Regions from separate parts of the Bacillus infantis NRRL B-14911 genome, predicted to be linked through region 1. Evidence: riboswitches for the same ligand, from Rfam matches in the RefSeq annotation. Region 1 holds a riboswitch; the other holds the start of a gene.

Region 1 (7,812 bases):
CTCGAGGCTAGAGCAAAAGGCAAAAATGACTCAAATGAAAAAACAGCTTGATCAAGGTTGAAATCTCTGTGGCAACACAGGGTTCAATATAAAAAATTATACATACCCAAAGGGTAAGAGGAGGAAACGGAACATGGGATTTAAAAAGAAAGTTGGAATGGGGATTGCATCTGCGGCGCTTGGAATGTCTTTGGTTGGTGGGGGAACGTTTGCTTACTTTAGTGATACTGCGGAAGCAAATGGAAAGTTTACTGCGGGGACTTTGGATTTAAATGCAAATCCTACAACGATTATTGATGTTAAAAATATCAAACCTGGAGATACTATGCTCCGTTCATTTAATTTGTTAAACGATGGATCTCTGGATATTGCCTCAATAAAGTTAAAAACAGAGTACTCAGTGACTGACGCAAAGAACAACAATGCAGATGATTTTGGAAAGCATATACGTGTAAATTTCCTCTTCAACCAAGATAAATTAGATACACCTATCTATTCAACAACCCTTTCAGAGTTAAAAACAATGTCGCCAGACGTTATTGAAGGAAACATTTTCAGCGGATGGTTAGCTGAACGTGGAGGAAAATTAGCTGCTAAAACATCAGATAAACTCTGGGTACAATATGAGTTTGTAGATAATAAACAAGACCAAAATCAGTTCCAGGGAGACTCATTGCAGCTTAATTGGACATTCGAAGCCAAGCAAGGCAAAGGGGAAGCTAAGTAAATCTAGAGCAGAAAAAAGGCGGGATGGTACTCTATCCCGCCTTTTCCTAAATAACCAATCAGTGAGGTAATGCCATGACCAACCTGCATAAGTTGGCAAAACCGAAGGTAATATTCACCATTTTAACCTTGTTACTTTTAACGTTTTTTCCTACCTTAAAGGCATTTTCTGAAGAGAAAGAAATCGATATCAATACGAACCTGAACGGCTATTTTTTCCACGTTGGTGATTTAAAGCCAGGCGACTGGATGCCGCGCGACATCACTATCATCAACAATGGAAAGCAGGATTTCAGATACTCCTCAATTATCGGCAAAAAGAAATCTGTTAAGGGTCTTTTCGAAGAGTTAGAGCTTTTAGTCAAAAAAGGCAATGACACTTTATATGAAGGAAAGATGAAGGATTTCAAAGGCTTCACCCCAAGACCACTTAACAAAGGCCAATCTGAAACTCTATTTTTCCAGGTGACAATGCCTTACGAGCTCGGCAATGCCTTCCAGGATTCTTCTGCAGAGGTAGAGATACTGTTTGTAGCTGAAGCGCTTGATGGCGGAGGCGACCCGCCAGGAGATGGAGATCCACCAGGGGACGGAGATCCTCCAGGAGACGGAGATCCGCCTGATGATGGGGACCCGCCGGGAGAGGGTAATCCAGGAGAAGACCCAGGGGATAATCCCGGTGATGAAGATCCTCCAGGTGAAGACAATCCTGATGACGGGGACGATCCGGGTGAAGGGGACAGTGAGGACCCAGGAGATGACAGCAGCGGCCCAGGAAATAATCCCGATGAACCGGCAAGCGGAAACCCAGGCAGCGATCCAGGTGACGGTATAACGGTTACACCAGAAATCAGAGAAAATATACTCCCTGACACGGCAACCAACACATATAATTTCATGCTTCTCGGAGGCATTTTGCTGGGGGCAGGCGGCATATTATTGCTAGTAAGATACCGCAGGATCAGGAAAGACCATTAACAGGGCCTTGGAATGCTATTCAAGGCCTTTTATCTAAGGAGGAACCCCCCTATGTACCGAAAAAACTGCCCTAAATGCCACCGCCCATCCTACAGCAGCAGTGAAATGGGCGAATGGCTCTGTCCGGTGTGCGGCAATGATCTGACGCTGTTTCCCTTTTTTGATGCGTTTACATTTGAGCAGCTGCCGGTGAAGGTGGTGCCTTTTAAGAGGAAGATGGAGAGCTATAAGGGAAGGGCCGTTAAATAGATAGAGGAAATAAGGCCTACCTAAAAGCTGTCGACGGAATGAGCAAAAATCTTACACTATACCCTCAGATTTACCGGGCCAGAAGTCTTATGGGTTTCCGGAAGATTTCTAAATCTATCCAATTATCCTTCATTTTGTCGAATAATATCTTAAAATAATTTGAAGAATTTGACAAAATACAACACGCAAATGCTGGGAAAACTTTTATAGTAGTCTTAAGAGGATATGAAAAAAGCAGGAGTGAGCAGAAAAAGGCAAACCTGTTGAAAGATAGGGACGCAAAGTCACAGGTCTACCGCGCCTATTGAGAGTAAAGTCGGATGAGGCGCCAGGACGGCTGGATTGCCTGGAATACGAAATGTATTTTAGGGGGAAGAGAAGGGTTATGAAAAATAATATGCAGGAAATGGACATGGAATGGGTCGCACTAATTACTGAGGCGAAGGAAATAGGCCTGAAAAAAGAAGATATACTTAACTTTCTTGCCGGCCAGCCGGCAGTGGATCTGGTAGCGGATAACGGCTGAAAACTAACAACAGAATATAGAAAGCTAAGTGTTTCTCTTCAGGAGAAATGCTTTTTTATTTTGCGGGGACAAAGGAGGTTACGGAGGCTGTCAAGCTTGGTGACTGGTTGTCCTTGTTTGTATAACAGCCTCGGAGCAGTTATTTTTTTTGGTTGATCCTCCATTTATTGAATTCGAGGAATTCACGGAACTGGTCTTTTGAGATGCCGGAATCCATTGCTTCTTTGACGATATTCATCCATTCAGAATCCAGCTCTTCTTTATTAGGCTGGTCCAGGATCAGTGTATCAACCGGAACATGAAGAACAGCAGAAATTTTTTCTAAAAATTGAATGGAAGGATTCGTCTGAAGGTTTCTTTCCAGGGAGCTTAGGTAGGATTTTGCTACGCCTGCCTGTTCAGCGAGCTCTGATAATGACATCTTTCTCTCCTGACGCAGTCTTTTTACACGTTCGCCAATCATTGATTCCACACACCTTTTATCCAGAAGTTATATGATCGAAGGGTTATTTATTAAGAACGATTTGTTCAATCACTATATTTCATTTTAACACAATTGTAATATCTTTTCCTAAGAGTCCAGACGAAAAAATCAAATTTTTCTTAATAGAAACTGAATCCGCTGAAGACTTGAACTTTACGTTAACGTAAATGTTATATTGGTGTCAGAATAGTGAAAGAATTCGGGTGATAGCATGGAATACACCATTTCGGAGCTGGCAAAGGCTTTCGATGTCAGCACAAGAACCATCAGATATTACGAAGAGCTTGGCTTATTATGCCCTAATAGAAATGAAAACGGCAGAAGAATTTTTGCCAAAAAGGATTATATCCGGCTGAAGCTGATTTTCCGGGGCAAGCGCTTCGGATTTAAGCTGGATGAAATCAAAGAGATGATTGTGCTGTTTGACCAGGACCGTTCAGGTCGGAAACAGCTGGAGCGGACGGTCGAGTATGGCAGGGAGAGAGTAAAGGAGGTGAACGCCCGCATCGAGGAGCTGCTTTTTTTAAAAGAGGAAATGGAAAAGATGCTGGATCAATTCGAAAAAAGGCTGAACGAAAAGGGGGATCATATATGAACGTATCTGAACTGCTGGCGAGGAAAGGAAGAAAATATCCAAACAGGGAGGCTCTCATTTCAGGAGAGGAGAGGCTTTCCTATAAAGAGCTGAACAGCAGGGTCAATAAGCTGGCAGATGCATTGAGGGCAAGGGGCTATGCGAAAGGAGATAGAATTCTGCTTTTCATGCCGAATGTCCCGGAATTTGTGGTTACTTATTTCGCGGCGGTGAGGATTGGTGCGCTGATTGTGCCAGTGAACAGCCGGCTGACGTGATCTGAATTGGGATATATTTTGGATCACAGCGGGGCGAGGGCCATATTTGCTCATGAGATGCTGCTTGAACAGACGGGAGGTTTGAATGAACGGACTGGTCTTGATTGTGTGAAGACAGGCAGCTCAGTTGCTGGATGGAACAGTTTTAAAGAACTGGTGGCGAGCGGCAGGGATTTAGATGCGGGAATTCCCTTGATAGAGGATGACGAGGCGGCTATCCTTTACACGTCAGGTACGACCGGAAGTCCGAAGGGGGTGCTGTTCACGCACCGCAATATTCTTTCTGCGGCTATCATGATGGCGGTGGAGATGAGGATGAAGCCGGAAAGCCGCATGCTCCATTTGATGCCGCTGAGCCACTCGGCACCGCTCCATCTGTTCCTGATTGCAGGCACCTATGTGGGGGCAGCCCATATCATGGCACCCATTTTCACACCGGAAGTTCTGTTAAAGCTCGTCTCTTCGGAAAAAGCGACCCATTTCTTCGGGGCGCCGGTTGCCTATCTTTTCACAGCCAAGCAGCCTGATATTGAAAAATACGATTTGTCTTCGATGGAGTATTGGGTGTACGGCGGGGCTCCGCTTGGAGAAAAAGAAGTCCGGCTTGTGAAGGAGCGGCTGAAAACGGACAGCCTCTATTGTGTGTATGGACTGACAGAGGCCGGGCCGAGCGGGACTCTGCTGCTGGCTGGCGAACACGGACAGAAGGCTGGCAGCATCGGGAAGAGGGCGGCACTTGGAACGGAAATCATGATTGCCGATGAAAAAGGCAATCCAGTCGAGCCGGGCGAGGTTGGCGAAATCCTTCTGAAGGGCGAAGCTGTCATGAAGGGATATTATAAGGATTCCGAAAAAACAGCGGAAATGATTAAGGGTGGCTGGCTCTATTCCGGTGATATGGCCAGATTTGATGAGGACGGCTACATCTGGGTCGTTGATCGGAAGAAGGATATGATCATTTCAGGCGGGGTCAATATTTTCCCGAAAGAGATTGAAGAGCTGCTGGCCTCGCATCCTGCCATTGCCGAGACGGCAGTTGTGGGCGTGCCGCATCCGGAGTGGGGCGAGACGGTTAAGGCATATGTGGTTCTGAAACAGCCTGGAAGTCTGGATAAGATTGAGTTAAAGGCATTTTTGTCAGGAAAAATAGCTGATTATAAGATTCCGAAATTATATGAAGAAATAGAGGCGCTGCCGCGGAATGCGACAGGCAAGATTTTGAAGCAGTCATTGAGAGAACAGAAGGAATCTGTTTGAGGAGGGGAACTTTTGAATTTTTATAAAGATGATCCTAATTTGGCATTTGTACTGAAGCAGTATATGTATGAGGACTTTTTTGCTTGGGCTGAAAAGGAGCTTGAAGCTTTTGGAGGGTTATGCGCAGGCGAGATCGACGAGCGTGCGGTCCATACAGACAGGGAAGGCCAGCCGCGGCTGATCAAGTATGACAAAATGGGCAATGATATTTCCCATGTCTGGCTGAATGAGGGATATAAGAAAACGGTAGAGCAGACTTATAATGCGGGCATTGTCGGCTATGTCCACAAGGAGATTCCGGAGCTTGGGCGCAAGGGGAATTATGTGTATTCGTATGCACAGGGATATCTGCTGTCACAGACGGAGCCTGGCTTTTACTGCCCGGTCACTTTAACGATGGCGACCGCTTATCTGATCGATCATTATGCGGATGAAGAGCTGAAGGAGAAGTATTTGCCTCATGTGATCAGCACGGGCGAGACCGAGCTGTTTGAAGGTGCGACCTTTCTGACGGAGAGGCAGGGCGGCTCTGATGTAGGCGCCAATGAGGTGAAGGCCGTGCTGGAGGACGGCCAGTACCGGATTTATGGGGAAAAATACTTTGCCTCCAATGCGGGTGCATGCGGAGTGGCAATGGTTTTGGCCAGGAGAGAGGGAGCGGCTTCTGGATCGAAAGGCTTGAGCTTGTTCCTTGTTCCATGGCGGAAGGAGACCGGCGAGCTGAACGGACTTGAGATCAGGCGGCTGAAGGATAAGCTTGGCGTCCGCGCTGTGCCGTCAGGAGAAGTGGTGTTCCACGGGGCAGAGGCCCATCTGGTAGGCGATGCGGATAAAGGAATCCACTATATGATGGAGGCGCTTAATCTGTCGCGGATCTGCAATAGCGTGGCTAGCATCGGCATCATGCAGCGGGCTTTTTTGGAGGCGAAACAATACGCTTTTGTGCGGAACGCCTTTGGCAGCAGGCTTGCTGACTTTCCGATGGTAAAAGAGACACTTGCCAAGCTGGCCTGCAAGCAGGAGGTTGAGACGAGTGCCGTGTTCAGTCTGATTGCGCTGTATGACCGGGTGGCGGCAGGCGAAGCTTCGCGCGAAGAGGAAGCGATGAACCGGCTTTTGATCGCACTGCTGAAGAAAGAAACAGCTGAGCAGGCCATTCATTTTGCGCATGAATCGATTGAGATGCATGGCGGGAACGGCTATATTGAAGACTTTGTCACACCGCGGCTTTTGCGGGATGCGCAGGTGCTGACGGTTTGGGAAGGTACAGCTAATATTCTGGGGCTTGAGATTTTGAGATTGATAGAGAAGTTTCGGGCAGATGAGCTGTTTGTTGGGAAAATAGAGACGGAGCTTGAGGGGCTGGATGAGCGGCTGCAGGAGTTTGCGGCACCTGTGTATGAGGGGCTGTTGAGGTTGAAGGAATTGCTTGCGGCTGTTGGACGCGCAGATCGCGATATGCAGACGTACCACTGTAAGCGTGCAGCTGTGCTGATGGGGAAAATCTATGAAAGTGTGATTGCTTTGAAGGATGCAGCTGTCGGTGGTGAGCGGAAAGAGATTGTAGCGCGGGTGTTTTTGAATGATATTTGGGGGCTGACTGAGGTTTTGGATGAAGAAATGCTGCCGGTGACGCATTTTGATGTACTGATGCATGTGGGGGAAGCGGTGGAAGTGGAGGTTTGAGTGGAGTGGGGCGCTGAATCTGGGATTTGGCGCTTTTTTTGTTTGTGCGGTGGGTTGGCTGGGGGTTCGGATGGCGGTTATTTGCGAGTTTAGGAGGATATTTGCGGGATTTTTGATATATTTGCGAGTTTTGGGATATATTTGCGACTTTGCTGGGTTTATTTACGAGTTTCCGATTATATTTGCGACTTGGGGTGGAGGGGGTGGCTCGGTTGAGCGTGCGGCTGGCTGGATGGGAGCTGCTGCCGGGCGGATATTAGCAACTTTTTCGTTTTATTAGCAAGTTTTCCAGTATATTAGCACTTTCGCGATATATTAGCAACTTTTCAATTATATTAGCAACTTTCAGGTTTTATTAGCAACTTCGTCGCCAGGCCGCCACACCGCAACCCGGTGCCAGGCGCCCCACCCCGCAAAACAGCGCCAATTCTGCTTTCACGCTGCCAAGGTGCCTGGCACCACCATTTTGATGTGCTGATGCATGTGGGGAAAGCGGCGGAAGTGAAGGTTTAGGTAGAGTGGGGCGCTGAATCTGGGGATTTGGCGCTTTTTTTGTGCTGGTGCGGAGGTTGGCTGGGGGTTCGACGGGTGGTTATTTGCGAGTTTCGGAATTTATTTGCTAGTTTTGGGATATATTTGCGACTTTGTGGGATATATTTGCGAGTTTTCGTTTTTATTTACGACTTGGGGCGGCGGGGGTGGCTCGGTTGAGCGTGCCGCTGGCTGGAAGGGAACTGCTGCCGGGCGGATATTAGCAACTTTTTCGTTTTATTAGCAAGTTTTCCAGTATATTAGCAACTTTCGCCATATATTAGCAACTTTTCATTTATATTAGCAACTTTCAGGTTTTATTAGCAACTCCGCCGTCAGAGCTCTCCACCGCATCCCGGTGCCAGGCACCACCCCGCACAAAACAGCGCCGTTTCTGCATCCCCGCATCTCCGGTACCAGGCACCACTCCAAAAACCCACAGCACACCCCCTGGTTTCAAAATCCCAATTCCAGGCTATAAGATGAGAAAAAGGTGGTGGACTGGATGGTTCTTAAGACAGAG
Region 2 (7,812 bases), 420 kb from region 1:
GGATCATTGTCATGCCTGTCCCTTATAATCTAAAGGTGACAGAAGAAGAAAAAATCTATGAAAAAATGATCAGTGAGAGCGATGTTTCTGATGTCCATATTGCACCGCACACGCTTAAGGTGGCAGCGATGTTTACGACCTTGACGAGGCTGAAGGAACCTAAAAAGGGTGATATTGACCTGGTGAAGAAAATGAGGCTCTATGACGGAGAAAGCGTGGAAGGCTACAACCGCGCAGACGTGGAGGAGCTGCAAAAGGAATATCCTGATGAAGGTATGAGCGGAATTGATCCGCGTTATGTCATCAACCGGATCTCATCCACAATCATCCGGAAAGAGATTACTTCAATCAATGCGCTGGATGTTTTGAGATCCCTGAAAGAAGGGCTTGATCAGCATCCGTCGATCACCGCTGAGCTGAAGGAACGCTATTTGAACTTCATTTCACTGGCCCGCAAAGAGTATGATGATATTGCCAAGAAGGAAGTCCAGAAAGCATTTGTCTACTCATATGAAGAATCCGCCAAAACACTCATGGACAATTATCTGGACAATGTGGAGGCATACTGCAATAAAGCGAAGCTCCGCGATCCACTGACAGGAGAGGAAATCAATCCGGATGAAAAGCTGATGAGGTCGATTGAAGAGCAGATCGGCATCTCGGAAAATGCGAAAAAGGCATTCAGGGAGGAAATCCTGATCCGCATCTCTGCCTATGCAAGGAAAGGCAAGCGGTTTGACTACAATTCGCATGACCGTCTCCGCGAAGCGATCCAGAAGAAGCTGTTTGCAGACCTGAAGGATGTTGTGAAGATTACAACCTCTTCCAAGACCCCTGACGAGCAGCAGCTGAAAAAGGTGAATGAAGTTGTTGCAAGACTCATTGATGAGCACGGCTATAATTCTACTTCTGCAAATGAGCTGCTGCGGTATGTTGGAAGTTTGCTGAACAGATAAATGTGAAAAGGCTGGCAGGGTTTGCCGGCCTTTTGGCTGTTTTCTCCCAGGCAAGAGTTAGTTTTAATTTGGGCGGACAGGGGAAAAGGGTGTATAGAGGTGATTGAGATGAAGAAAAAGGAACTGGACAAGGACTTTGTGCCAAGAAACAGCTCCATGGCTGAGAATGTAGAAGAGATGCATAATCTAGGAAAGCAGATGGAGCATCTCAGGACTGGGGAAGAGCTTGAAGAGGATGGAAAGCAGCCTGACCCTATCCAGTATAAAGATAACGAAAAGTGACTCCTGCGCTGAAGCTGCAGGAGTTTTTTTGACCGCATTTTTCCGGGGTTCTATTTCAACCTGACCATTAATAGATATAGCAATAAAAAGCTATTAGTCAGGGGAGAAGCAGGGATGAGAAAATGGGTGGCTGCTATTTTAATAGCGATTGTGCTGTTTGTACTGCAGGAAGGACAGGCTTCTGCCGCACAAAGGAATGAGTATATATGTGCCGTCGGCGTGAATGACTCTGTTTTGAATTTGAAGCAGAACCCTCCCTTTGTGCTGGAGCATACAGCCTATATGCCTATTAAAGATTTGGCAGCAGCCATTGGAGCCAGCATCTCTATAGAAAATCCTGATAGCTATACGATCAAAAAGGGCAAATCATGGATCCGCTATTCAGTAAAACAACAGCAGGCCTCAACATCCATGGGAAAAACGGCCGAATGGAAAGCGGTGGTCCGGGAAAACATCCTATTCATACCGATCAGGTCAGCCGGCGAGTTTTTTGGCTATAGAGTTGAATACCTCTCAGCCGGCCCTGTCGTCCGTCTGGTGAACAAAGGAGCGAAAATGGCAAACGAACAATTCATGAGCGCCAATAGAGCGGCTTTTTATGTGAAAAAAAAGGCGGTGTACTTAACCTTTGATGATGGACCTGCGAAGGGAATGGAATCCATCCTTGATATTTTGAAGAATAAGAAGGCAAAAGCGACATTCTTTATGATTGAGCCGCAGGCAAGAGCCAACCCGGCTTCTGTTAAGCGGCTGGTGGAGGAAGGGCATTATCCGGCCCTGCACAGTGTTACCCATGATAAAAACAAGCTTTATGCCGGAAACCCGCAAAATCCCGCCCTGGAAATGGATAAGACCAGGAAAACAATATTGAGCCTGACAGGCATTGACTCCAGGCTGGTGAGAATGCCTTATGGAAGCAAGCCTTATATGACAGGGCCGTTCAGGGACGCCCTTGTGCAGAAGGGATATAAAATGTGGGACTGGAATGTTGATACATTAGACTGGAAATATGCAAGGAGCAGTCCGAAGACTATCTTTGAAAATGTGAAAAAAGGGCTTCAGCCGGCGGCTGCAGGCGGGAAGCCCCCAGTCATCCTGATGCATGTGAACAGCGGGACGGTTTCCATGCTGCCGCAGATCATCGATTACCTATACTCACAAGGATATGAATGCCAGGCTTATAACCCCAATGCCCACTTTTCAATGAATTTCTGGAAGGATGAGAGGCTCTAAAAAAGGCTTGTCCGACAGCATAGGCATTTGTCTTATTGTCAAAATTATTTGTAAATTATTTCGATGTCTCGCATAGTATAGAGTAATTAATATTTCACGTTCCTTTTGACACTCGGGATATTGTATGTTGCTAAAGGCAAATGTGTGCAATGAATCCATGAAATTTTTTCAAGGAGGGGTTATAATGACCGACATCAACAACCGCCAGTTTGTGATTTCCGAAGAAGATTGGTCCCTCCATCGCAAAGGCCACGATGATCAGCAGCGCCACCAGGAAAAGGTACAGGATGCGATCCGGAACAATCTACCAGATCTGATAACAGAAGAAAGCATCATTATGTCCAATGGCCGTGAAGTCGTGAAAATTCCGATTCGCTCTCTTGACGAATATAAAATTCGTTATAACTATGATAAAAACAAACATGTAGGCCAGGGAGACGGAGACAGCCAGGTAGGCGATGTGGTCGCCAGAGACGGCTCCAGCGGCCAGAAAGGCCCCGGGAAAGGCCAGGGTGCAGGCGACCAGCCGGGTGAGGATTATTTTGAAGCTGAAGTGTCCATGATGGAGCTTGAGGAAGCACTGTTCAAGCAGCTGGAGCTGCCGAACCTGAAGAGGAAGGAACAGGAAGAGCATCTGGTTGAAAACATTGAATTCAATGATATCCGCAAAACAGGATTAATGGGCAATATTGATAAAAAGCGGACAATGATGACCGCCTTTAAACGGAATGCGATGACAGGCAAGCCGGCATTCTATCCGATCTATCAGGAGGATCTGAAGTTTAAGACATGGAACGAAATTGTAAAGCCGGATTCAAAGGCAGTCGTGCTCGCAATGATGGATACGAGCGGATCGATGGGATTATGGGAGAAATATATGGCCAGAAGCTTTTTCTTTTGGATGACCCGGTTTTTACGGACAAAGTATGAGACGGTGGAAATAGAGTTCATTGCCCACCATACAGAAGCGAAGGTCGTATCAGAGGAAGATTTCTTTTCAAAAGGGGAAAGCGGGGGAACCATTTGTTCATCAGCCTACCGCAAAGCTCTGGAACTGATCAATGAAAAATATAATCCAAGAAGATTCAATATCTATCCTTTCCACTTTTCCGACGGCGACAATCTTACCTCTGACAATGCCCGCTGTGTGAAGCTTGTTGAAGAGCTGATCGCGGTATCGAGCATGTTCGGGTACGGTGAAGTCAATCAGTACAACCGCCACTCGACCCTCATGTCCGCTTATAAGAATATAAAAAATGAACACTTCCGATACTATATCCTCAAGCAAAAAGCTGATGTTTTCCATGCGATGAAGAGCTTCTTCCAAAACGAAGAAAATAAAATCTATGCATAAACAGAACCGGCGGGCGCAATGCCTGCCGGTTTTACTGTCCATTCGCACAAAAAAAGCCGTTTAATAAAAAGCGGCTTTCGTTGGCTTTCCATGAAGGTGTTCTTTTATTTCTCCAGCGGGATTGCGATAATTTTCCCGCCGATCTGGACGTGGACTGTGTCAGTGAATACAGCTTTCACAATCCCTTTTAAGGAGATCGAAGAATTTAATGCCAATTTGGATTGTGCTGGATTTTCCGCCATAAAGATTCCCCTTTGCTTCGTATTTGAAGAGTAGCACCTAATTAAAAGTAAATGAGTTAGTTACTTTCTTTTTGCCACTTTTTTGGAACTCCTAAACCTGATTTGGCGCATTATGAAGGAAATAAAGATTTGGGAAGGGGAAAGAAAAAAGCAGCTGCTCATGAATAGCAGACTGCTTTCTCTTCTTTCAGCACTGAGCTTTTGCAGACAGGGCAATCGATATCATCACTCTGCTTAAATTGGATTTTTTTGAAATCTTTTTTGATGAATGTGGTAAAGCCTTTGTACTTATAGCCGCATTCACAGAAATTCGAGTCTTTGACCAGATGCCTCTGATTAGTATCTTTGCATAAAAATGTCGGGTAAAACATTGATCTCCCTCTCTTTAATAAATGGATTAGGCAAATTAGAAAGGGTGTATGATTTATAAAAGTTTACAAGAATGATATTCTTGGCGGCCCGGCTGCCATGACAAATAACTTGTTTTAGGCCCGTGGCTTTGCGTCTTTTACTTTCGTAAAATTTGCCCTTAGTAAGATTAGCACTAAATCAGGGGAAAAATAAAGAGTTTGTTTATTGTTAATATTCTTACTTTAGCCACTCTCCGTTGTAGAGGGGAGTGATGACCTATGGGGAATTGCAGAAAAGAAGCAGCCTGGCCGGTTGGCCAGGCTGTGAGATTAAGAAAGGAACTCTGCCGGATTGAGCCCGAGCTCCCGGCAGATGTCACTGACTGCCTGCTGCTCATTCGAATCAAAATGTCCGTCTGCAAAGCCGATTGCGATACAATAGCGGGCCACTAGCCTGGCGATTTCCGGTTTCGTCCGTATCCTGCCAAGCGCTCTGAATGCCTCTGCCCTGCCGATCGAAGGATCGCGTTCAATCTTCTGGACGTACAGGTTAAACTGCTGAATGACCTTCTGCGTATCAAATACCCGAAGTTCATCACTCTGGTTGACGAATTCAACCATTTTCTGGCGTTCTGCCGGATCCAGCCTTCCATCAGCCATAGCTACAAGTGCACATGCTGCTACAATGGCCTCAAGGACGTCCTGGCTCTTGAATCGGTTAAAGAGGTCCTGGGCTTTTCTTTTTTGCTGGTTGGCCCATTCGGCGTAATCGGTCTGGGATGGAGACCAGGCATTGCCGCAGCTGTTGCAGGTAAACTTCAGCTGTTTTTTCCCAATGAAGCCGCCCAATAATCCGACAGGCCCGAGGATCAGGCCGCCAATTGCCGCTTTACCGAGGCCGAAGCCCTTTTCGCCGGTGCGTACATTTGTGGAATGGCAGCGTGGGCATGCAATTTCTTCTCCCCCATATCCCTGTGAGGAAGAGTAGGAAGGCTGTCCATAGGAAGGGGACGAATAGGAAGCTTGCGGCTGTGTCTGCTGATAGCTTCCTGAGCTATAGTTCTGCTGGGAGCTGCCTGTGTTATAGCCCTGCTGGTAATTTTGCCCTGCAGGAGCCTGCTGTGAAAAGCTCTGCTGGTAAGTCTGGTTCTGCCCGAAAGGCTGATTGCCATGTGAAGGCTGGGGAGCCGGTTCATCATCCACCGTCACGCCGAAATTACGGCAGAGGGCAGCCAGGCCGCCCTGAAAGCCGCTGGCGATGGCATTAAATTTCCATTCGCCATTATGCCTGTATAGCTCTGCTGCGACGATGGCTGTTTCAACGGTAAAATCCCTGCCAAGGTTAAAGCGGATAAGCTCTTCATTATTTTGTTCATTAAAAATCCGTACATAAGCATTTTCAATATGGCCGAAGTTCTGCTGTTTTGCCTGAGCATCGTGGATGGTAATTGTAAAGGCAATCCGGTGGATCGAGTCCGGCACCTTCCGCAGGTCAATTCTGATTTGTTCATCATCTTGATTGCCCGCGCCTGTGCGGTTATCGCCGCTGTACAGGATAGAGCCATTCCCGCCGTTAGGGTTATTATAGAATACGAAATCGAGGTCACTATGTACTTTTCCTGATGCGCCTAATAAGAAAGCAGATGCGTCCAGATCATAGTTGGATCCCTGACGGCTGATATCCCAGCCTAATCCAACAACAACATTTTGAAGCCCGGGGCGGTTCTTGGTCAGATCGACCTTCTGCCCTTTGCTGAGCGTCACTCCCATAATTTCACTCCTTCTTTTCCAGGACCGGCGTAAGCCGTCTCTTGATAGAATCATATATTCCCAATATAACACAGTTCTTAAAGCGGTTTACAGCTTTGGCTGTGCGGACATGCCTCTTTTTATCATACGGGTCAAGGAAGGAAAAGTTTCAGGGGGAGGAGGTTCGTTCAAAGAAAAAAGCAGCTTCCCTGATTGGGGGAGCTGCCTCATGATTGGGCAATTTATTATCTGTCGACATAAGCCGGGCCTGAATGGACCTGGCGGGTGTTTCCTTGGTCAGAATTCAAAAATGGAAGCTTTGATTTGACTTTGCTGATATTGTCTTCACCGAATGTAGACTTTACCTTATTCATAACCTTATCCCGAGATTCCTTGTTCCTGAACATATACGCAAGCGCACCCAGTGCCACTACCCCAGTCAGGGAATTTCTTTTGCTCATGGATTAGTCCTCCTTAGGTTTGATATTATTCCTTTCCCTTTGCAGGGGGAGATAAACAGTTATATTTTGCTAACTGGGTGAGCGAAGTTAAAGTTGCGATTATATCGAAAAGGGATTTGTATTAACTGGGTTAGAATGAAAAAAAGTTTGATAAGCCTGTTGATTGGAGTGGAAGGCACGTAGACTCCTGTGGGATTGCAGCGGCAGAGCTGAGACCCCGCAGCGCGTAAGCGTGAGGAGGCTCAGCGCCGCCCCGCGGAAAGCGAAGTGCCTGGAACGGAAATCAACAGCCAACATTCAGAGGCTATTAAGACAAAAAGGGATACAGAATGAACCCATTCCATACCCCTTTTGCATATTATTAGAAATTGAAGTTATCAGGATCGGCACCGACGCGTTCGTTTTTGTTGAGGGCATCGATTTTTTCCATGTCTTCTGAGGAAAGCTCGAAGTCAAAGATATCTGCATTTTCAATGATGCGGTGTTCTTTGACTGATTTCGGAATGGTGATGACCTCATTTTGAAGGTCCCAGCGCAGGATGATCTGGGCAGGGGACTTTTTGTGCTTTTCGGCAATCTCTGTAATAACAGGCTCATCCAGGAGCTGTCCCTGCTTAAGAGGAGACCAGGCTTCAAGCTGGATTCCTTTTTGTTTGCAGAATTCGCGGAGCTCAAGCTGGGCCAGATGCGGATGGTATTCAACCTGGTTGACCATCGGCACGATTTCCGCTGTTTCAAGCAGATCCTCCAGATGGTGTACATGGAAGTTGCTGACCCCGATTGCACGGACTCTGCCATCCTTATACAGCTTTTCTAAGGCTCTCCAAGTGTCTTTATACTTGCCTTTGACAGGCCAGTGGATCAGGTACAGATCGACATACTCCAAGCCAAGCTTTGAAAGGCTTTCGTCGAATGCAGCCAGTGTAGAGTCATAGCCCTGCTCAGAGTTCCAGACCTTAGTCGTGATGAATAGCTCTTCGCGCGGGGCACCTGATTCTTTTATAGCCTGTCCCACGCCTTCTTCGTTGCCATAGATGGCTGCTGTGTCAATGCTCTTGTAGCCGTTATTGATGGCTGCTTTGACTGAATCAATGACTTCGGATCCTTCCTGGACCTTGAAAACGCCGAGTCCGAACCAGGGCATTTCCACTCCATTATGCAGCTTTGTTGTGTCCTGCAAGCTTT

Evidence for each region. Region 1 has a riboswitch for cyclic di-GMP ahead of N288_RS24530 (anti-repressor SinI family protein). Riboswitches for the same ligand answer to the same signal wherever they lie in the genome.
Region 2: linked by a shared signal. The riboswitch ahead of N288_RS05615 (hypothetical protein) and the one ahead of N288_RS24530 (anti-repressor SinI family protein) in region 1 are both predicted to bind cyclic di-GMP.

What each region holds. Positions count from the first base shown of each region.
Region 1 covers NC_022524.1:640,540-648,351, forward strand. The annotation lists gene sipW (signal peptidase I SipW) at 1-51, shown strand, start outside; gene N288_RS03475 (CalY family protein) at 134-727, shown strand; gene N288_RS03480 (LPXTG cell wall anchor domain-containing protein) at 802-1,704, shown strand; gene N288_RS03485 (hypothetical protein) at 1,756-1,953, shown strand; cyclic di-GMP riboswitch class I at 2,197-2,303, shown strand; gene N288_RS24530 (anti-repressor SinI family protein) at 2,339-2,479, shown strand; gene N288_RS03490 (helix-turn-helix domain-containing protein) at 2,619-2,942, opposite strand; gene N288_RS03495 (MerR family transcriptional regulator) at 3,175-3,558, shown strand; partial or broken gene N288_RS03500 (class I adenylate-forming enzyme family protein) at 3,555-5,072, shown strand; gene N288_RS03505 (acyl-CoA dehydrogenase family protein) at 5,136-6,758, shown strand; gene N288_RS03515 (FAD-dependent oxidoreductase) at 7,795-7,812, shown strand, end outside.
Region 2 covers NC_022524.1:1,056,151-1,063,962, forward strand. The annotation lists gene N288_RS05600 (PrkA family serine protein kinase) at 1-956, shown strand, start outside; gene N288_RS25350 (hypothetical protein) at 1,065-1,238, shown strand; gene N288_RS24245 (polysaccharide deacetylase) at 1,353-2,471, shown strand; gene yhbH (sporulation protein YhbH) at 2,656-3,825, shown strand; gene N288_RS25355 (hypothetical protein) at 3,930-4,067, opposite strand; gene N288_RS05615 (hypothetical protein) at 4,226-4,438, opposite strand; cyclic di-GMP riboswitch class I at 4,518-4,605, opposite strand; gene N288_RS25630 (TerD family protein) at 4,748-6,187, opposite strand; gene N288_RS05625 (hypothetical protein) at 6,412-6,627, opposite strand; gene N288_RS05630 (aldo/keto reductase) at 6,989-7,812, opposite strand, start outside.